Regions from separate parts of the Spirillospora sp. NPDC048824 genome, predicted to be linked through region 1. Evidence: riboswitches for the same ligand, from Rfam matches in the RefSeq annotation. Region 1 holds a riboswitch; the other holds the start of a gene.
The links. Region 1 has a riboswitch for ZMP and ZTP ahead of glyA (serine hydroxymethyltransferase). Riboswitches for the same ligand answer to the same signal wherever they lie in the genome.
Positions count from the first base shown of each region.

Region 2: it holds a riboswitch for ZMP and ZTP, as region 1 does, so the genes downstream of both, ACGFIS_RS15290 (bifunctional methylenetetrahydrofolate dehydrogenase/methenyltetrahydrofolate cyclohydrolase) here and glyA (serine hydroxymethyltransferase) in region 1, are expected to answer to the same signal.

Region 1 covers NZ_JBICUS010000015.1:58,536-61,814, forward strand. The annotation lists gene ACGFIS_RS27090 (substrate-binding and VWA domain-containing protein) at 1-700, opposite strand, end outside; ZMP/ZTP riboswitch at 1,251-1,337, shown strand; gene glyA (serine hydroxymethyltransferase) at 1,391-2,662, shown strand; gene ACGFIS_RS27100 (class I SAM-dependent methyltransferase) at 2,659-3,279, opposite strand, start outside.
Region 2 covers NZ_JBICUS010000007.1:6,788-10,066, forward strand. The annotation lists gene ACGFIS_RS15285 (FHA domain-containing protein) at 1-587, shown strand, start outside; gene ACGFIS_RS15290 (bifunctional methylenetetrahydrofolate dehydrogenase/methenyltetrahydrofolate cyclohydrolase) at 767-1,618, opposite strand; ZMP/ZTP riboswitch at 1,683-1,768, opposite strand; gene ACGFIS_RS15295 (GNAT family N-acetyltransferase) at 1,864-2,469, shown strand; gene ACGFIS_RS15300 (hypothetical protein) at 2,513-2,692, opposite strand; gene purH (bifunctional phosphoribosylaminoimidazolecarboxamide formyltransferase/IMP cyclohydrolase) at 2,879-3,279, opposite strand, start outside.

The DNA of each region.
Region 1 (3,279 bases):
CCGCCGGGACCGGCGGCGCACCGTGATTGTGAGCCCACACCGCCTGCTCGGGCGTCAGCAGAATCGGGACCCGCCCGTCACCGCCTCTCTCGAACGCGGCGAACTGCCCCCGCACATCCGGCGCGGTGCTCTCCCGCACCGAACGCGCGAACGCCGCGAAGGACCCCTCCGACTTCCGGTAAAGATCGTGGACGATCAGCAGCGACATCATCCCCGCACCCGTGCGGGCCGGGTCCGCCGGCGTCAGCCGGAAGGACCGGGAGCCCTCCGACCCCGGCACCGACGCGCTCAGCAGATCCCCCCACGACCCGTTCACCCGGCCCGCCTCCTTCCGGGGGAGCGCCGCCACCAGCGGCGAACGCGCGAGAGCGCCGCCCACGACGACGGGCGGCCGCTCGAGCATCCGCAGCCAGAGCGACGAGTCCGGGACCCACACGTCCGGCAGCCGGACGCCCGCGTCACGCGGAATCCGCCCCGCCAGCAGCGCCTGCACCCCGGCAGGTCCCGAGGCCCGCACGGCGACCCGCACGCACTTCCCACCGGCGCTGTGCTCCCGCCGGTTGAAGTCCGCGCCCACCGCCGACACCGCACCGGCGATCTCCGGTGCGACCGCGACGTCCAGCCTGAGCACGGGGCCGGAACACCCCCGGACCTCCGACAACGCGTACACCGAACTGCCGAGCACCGCCGCCAGCGCCACCCCCGTGACCGCGGCGACCCGCCTCGCCCGCCCCCGCGTGCGCGGACCCTTCCCGCTATGTGATCCACTCAAGGTCGACCTCGACTCCCCGCCCGGCGGACACCCGCGCCAGAAACTGTGAGCCGCCAATTGTCGGGGCATCCCGGCCCCGACCGCATCGGCGAAATCGCCTGCTTGTTTTGCATTTCCCTTGGCGGTCGGGCCCTGGGGGCCCTCCCTTCGGCGGGAACTGCGGTGCGATCGCTGCATCGCTTCGGCTCGCCTTGCGGCTCGCTGCGCGATCAGGTTTCTCGCACGCTCGAAACCTGCCTTCGGACACGATCGCGATGGTCTGGGTCGTTGCGGGTTGAGGTAGTGGCTGGTGCCGCTGGCACGGTGGTGTTCGTTGCAGTGGTCGGGCTGGCGCCCGTGTCGACGGGCCTGGCCATCGTCGTCCTCGGAGAGCGGATGTCGGCGCCGGTCGCGGCCGGGTCGCTGCTCCTGCTGGGCGGGTTGTTCGTCGTCTCGTTCCGGCGCGGCCACCGCGCGGGCGGGCCGCCGCTCGGTATGATGGCGCCCACGCGACTGGCGCAGTCAAGGTGGAGACGACCACCGGGGAGCGAAAGTAGTCCGCACACCGCGCGCCTGGGTGTACGGGTCCCCTTCGCCGGGGCGCCCGAAGTCCCGGCGCGAACAGCGCGGAGGCTCACGATGCACGAACCGGCCGTAACCCGTCTGCAGGCCCAGGACCCCGAGATCGCCGGGCTGGTGGAGGCCGAGGCCCGCCGCCAGTACGAGAAGATCCGGCTGATCGCCTCGGAGAACTACGTGTCGCCGGCCGTCCTGGAGGCCACCGGCAGCGTCCTGACCAACAAGTACTCCGAGGGCTACGCGGGCAAGCGGTACTACGAGGGGCAGCAGAACGTCGACCCGATCGAGCTGCTGGCCATCGGCCGGGCGAAGGAGCTGTTCGGCGTCGAGCACGCCAACGTCCAGCCGTACTCGGGGTCGCCCGCGAACCTCGCCGTCTACATGGCGTTCCTGGAGCCCGGCGACCCCGTGATGGGCCTGTCGCTGCCGATGGGCGGCCACCTCACGCACGGCTGGTCGGTATCGGCCACCGGCAAATGGTTCGCCCCGGTCCGGTACGACGTGCGCGCCGACACCGGGCGCGTCGACATGGACCAGGTCCGCGACCTGGCGCTCAAGGAGCGGCCGAAGCTCATCTGGTGCGGCGGCACCGCGATCCCGCGGACGATCGACTTCCCGGCGTTCGCCGAGATCGCCCGTGAGGCCGGCGCGGTGCTGGCCGCCGACATCGCGCACATCGCGGGCCTGATCGCCGGCGGCGCGCACCCGTCCCCGGTCGGCCACGCCGACGTGATCACCACGACCACGCACAAGACGCTGCGCGGGCCGCGCGGCGCGATGATCATGTCGACGGCCGAGCACGCGAAGGCGATCGACAAGGCCGTGTTCCCCGGCCTGCAGGGCGGCCCGCACAACCACACCACCGCCGCGATCGCCGTCGCGCTGCGGGAGGCCGCGCAGCGGGACTTCCCCGGCTACGCGCGGCAGATCGTCGCGAACGCCAAGGCCCTCGCCGCGGCGCTGCTGGAACGCGGCTACGACCTGATCTCCGGCGGCACCGACAACCACCTGATCCTGATCGACCTGACGAGCAAGGGCGTCGCGGGCAAGCCCGCCGCGCAGGCCCTCGACCGCGCCGGGATCGAGCTGAACTACAACGCGGTCCCGTTCGACCCGCGCAAGCCGTTCGACCCGTCCGGGCTGCGGATCGGCACCGCCGCGATCACCACCCGCGGGCTGCGGGAGGCGCAGATGCCGCAGGTCGCGGCCTGGATCGACGAGGTCGTGCAGGCCGCCGCCAAGGACGACGAGACGGTCGCCCTGCGGGTCGCCGGCCAGGTCCGCGAGCTTCTCGCGTCCTACCCGATGCCCGGCTGGACGTCCGCGCCCTAGGCGCCGCGCAGGATCGTGATCATGCGCCAGGCTTCGGGGCCGGTGAGGGCCACGGTGTCCGCTCCGGTCCCGAAGTCGCCGTACTGCGCCACCACCTCCAGGCCGCCGGCCAGGCGGATCGCGGCGTCGAGTTCGGTGGCGGTCCAGAAGCGGTAGGGGACGACGTCGCGCAGGACGCGCACACCCCCCGCAGTGACGCCGCCGTTGCCGGGGGATCGGGGGCGTCCGTCCGCGATTGCTTCGTCGTCGCCGGTGATCGTCATCGTGACGTGGTCGTCGGCGATCTGCGTCACCGGGTCGAGCCGGTCGCCCGGCTCGCCCCAGCGCACGCTGGCGTGGACGCCGCCGCGTTCGACCGTCCAGCCGGTGCTGACGGTCGGTTCGTCGCCCAGCCGGTCCCGGGGATGTGACATCTCCACGATGTACAGGCCGCCGGGGGACAGGTGCGCGGCGACGCAGCGCAGGTGCGCGACGAACGCGTCCAGGGTCATCAGGTGGGACGTGGAGTCGAGCATGGTCGCGATGAGGTCGAACCGGCGGCCCAGATCGAACCGGGTCATGTCGTCCTGGACGACCTCCACCTTCACGTCCGCGCGGGTGGCCTCGCCGGCGGCGTA
Region 2 (3,279 bases), on a different contig from region 1:
GACGTGGTCCGTACATCTACGTGGTGGACATGGGCCTGTCCCGTAACGGGACCCGAGTTAACGGCAGGCCGATCGCCCGCCGTGTCCTGGAGGACGGTGACGTCGTCAGCTTCGGCACGGCGCGCTGCCGGATGGGGGGCATCCCCCGTGAGGAGGTCGACCCGGACGTCGAACTGAGGCGTGCCGTCGCACCCGAGCTCACCCGCCGCGAGGTCGACGTGCTGACCTCGCTCTGCCGTCCCGCACTCTCCGACGAGGCGTTCGTGGCCCCCGCCACGGCACGCGACATCGCCGGCGAGCTCGTGGTGACGGAGGCGGCCGTCAAGCAGCATCTGCTGCGCCTCTACCAGAAGTTCCGGATCCCCGAGGGCGCCAACCGGCGCACGCGGCTCGCCAACGAGGTCATCGCCATGGGCCTCGTCCGGCCGCTGCCGCCGGTGCACGTCCCGCAGGGCCGCCCGCCGATGGACGGGCGGGTCCCGGGGGTCCGCGGCACGGCCGAGACCCGCAGGACGGGCACGGGACACGGCCATGCCACCGCCCCGAATCGTGCGGCGCCGAGCGCGGCGGGACGGAGGGCGAGCTGAGATGAACCTGCGGTCGCCCTCTCCGGCAGCGCGACACGAGGGCGATCGCTGAACCGGCCCGTACGGGGCCGCGCATGTGACGGCGCGGCTCCGTCCGGCGCAGTATCGGCGGAGGCCGCCACCGGGGTGCTGGTGGCGGCCTCCGCTTGCCGGGCACGGGACGTGCGTCGCGCCGCGTGTCAGGCGGGCCGCCGCTCGGCGGCCTCCACGACGTTCGCGAGCAGCATCGCGCGGGTCATCGGGCCGACGCCGCCCGGGTTCGGCGCGACCCAGCCGGCGACGTCGCGGACGTCGGCGGCGACGTCCCCGGCGAGCTTGCCGTCCACACGGGACACGCCGACGTCCAGGACGGCGGCGCCCGGCTTGACCATGTCGCCGGTGATGAGGCCGGGGACACCGGCGGCGGCGACGACGATGTCGGCCTTGCGGGTGTGCTCGGCCAGGTCGCGGGTGGCGGTGTGGCAGAGGGTGACGGTCGCGTTCTCGGTGCGGCGGGTCAGCAGGAGGCCGAGCGAACGTCCGACGGTGATGCCGCGGCCGACGACGGTGACCTCGGCGCCCTTGATCGGGACGTCGAAGCGGCGCAGCAGCTCGATGATGCCCTTCGGCGTGCACGGCAGCGGGCCGGGCTGCATGAGGACGAGCCGCCCGAGGTTCGTCGGGTGCAGGCCGTCGGCGTCCTTGGACGGGTCGATCCGCTCCAGGACGCGCTGCTCGTCCAGGCCCTTCGGCAGCGGAAGCTGGACGATGTAGCCGGTGCAGGCCGGGTCGGCGTTCAGTTCGGCGACGGCGCGTTCGACGTCGTCCTGCGCGGCGGTGGCGGGCAGGTCGCGGCGGATGCTCTCGATGCCGACCTCGGCGCAGTCGCGGTGCTTCATGCCGACGTAGGAGTGGCTGCCGGGGTCGTCGCCGACGAGGACCGTGCCGAGGCCGACGGTCACGCCGCGGTCGCGGAGCGCCTCGACGCGTACCTTGAGGTTCGAGCGGATCTCGGCGGCCGTGGCCTTGCCGTCCAGAATCTGTGCCGTCATGCGTTCCTCCGCGTGGGGTCTCACCAGGGCCCGGGCCCGGCTTGGAGCCCGGCCGCCATGGGGTCCCGTCCACCCAGGCGCGCGGTGTCCGGACTGTCGTTCGCTCCCCGGTGGTGATCCACCTTGACCGCGCCAGTCGCGTGAAGAATCCATGGTATCCGGCCCACCCGCGGCCGAGTGGCACGCGGAAATCAGCGTCAGGTGGCTCTGCCGGGTACGGCCCCCGTGCTTTTAGCGTGATCCGCATGAGTCATGGCACGCGTCACGAATGGTTCGAGCGCCCCGTCCTGAGCGGGCGGTACGTCCGGCTGGAGCCGCTGTCCCCCAGGCACGCCGAGGGGCTGTTCGAGGCGTCCAAGGACCCCGCCGTCTGGACGTGGCTGAGCGAGCGGCAGCCCGCGACCGCGGACGACATGTGCGCACTGGTCGGCAAGGCCCTCGCGCGCCACGAGAAGCGCTTCCAGCTTCCGTGGGCGCAGATCGACGCGCAGACCGGGGAGGTCGCCGGGATGACGTCGTACTACGAGGTCACGCCGTCCCATCGGGCACTGTGCATCGGGCACACCTGGCTCGGCGCGCGGTGGCACCGGTCCGGTGTCAACACCGAGGCGAAGCTGCTGCTGATGGGACGCGCGTTCGACGAGCTGGGCGCGATCCGGGTCGGCTGGCACACCCACGCGGGCAACGGGCGGTCACGTGCGGCGATCGAGCGTCTCGGGGCGACGTTCGAGGGGATCCACCGCAAGCACCGGATCCGGGAGGACGGGTCGATCCGCGACACCGCCGCCTACGGGATGACGGACGACGACTGGCCCGCCGCGGCCGAGGCGCTGCGGGCGCGGCTCCGCTGAAACACCCGCCATCCGTCCGGGGCCGCCGGGTCTTCGGGGTCGGTCAGTCCTCGGAGGAGCCCTGCCGCCAGGCGATCAGGCGGTCGGTGCCGTGCCAGCCGAGCTGGGCGGCGAGGACCGCCGCGAGGAAGGCGGCGAGCAGGCCGATCATCTGCCGAGACTCCATCAGCAGCGTGTCCGCCCGGTAGACCACGCCCAGCATGAGCGACAACAGCACGTCCATGGCGCCAGCCCTTCAACAATGGAACGGTCGCGCCGGAGTCAAGAAGCGGTCATGAGGCGCGGCCCAGCCGAGGCTACCCGCACCGAACCGGGAAGGCGACGACTCAAACCCGATGCGGCGGTGTTCTCCGCCACACCGGGTCCGCGCCCGATCAGCGCCCGATCAGCGCCCGACCAGCGGGGCTGCTCAGTGGAAGAAGTGGCGCACGCCGGTGAAGTAGAGGCTGATTCCGGCCTTCTCCGCGGCGGCGATCACCTTGTCGTCGTTGACGGACCCGCCGGGTTCCACGATCGCCCGCACACCCGCCTCGGCGAGCACCTCAAGGCCGTCCGGGAAGGGGAAGAACGCGTCGGACGCGCCCACGGCGGACGCGGCCCGCTCCTCCCCGGCCCGCGCGACCGCGAGTTTGGCGGAGTCGACGCGGTTGACCTGGCCCATGCCGACGCCGACGGTGGCGCCGTCCGCGGCCAGCAGGATCGCGTTGGACTTCACCGAGCGGACGGCCCGCCAGGCGAACGCGAGGTCGGCGAGCACGGCCTCGTCCGCGGCGGGGCCGGTCTTCAGCTCCCAGGTGGACGGGTCGTCGC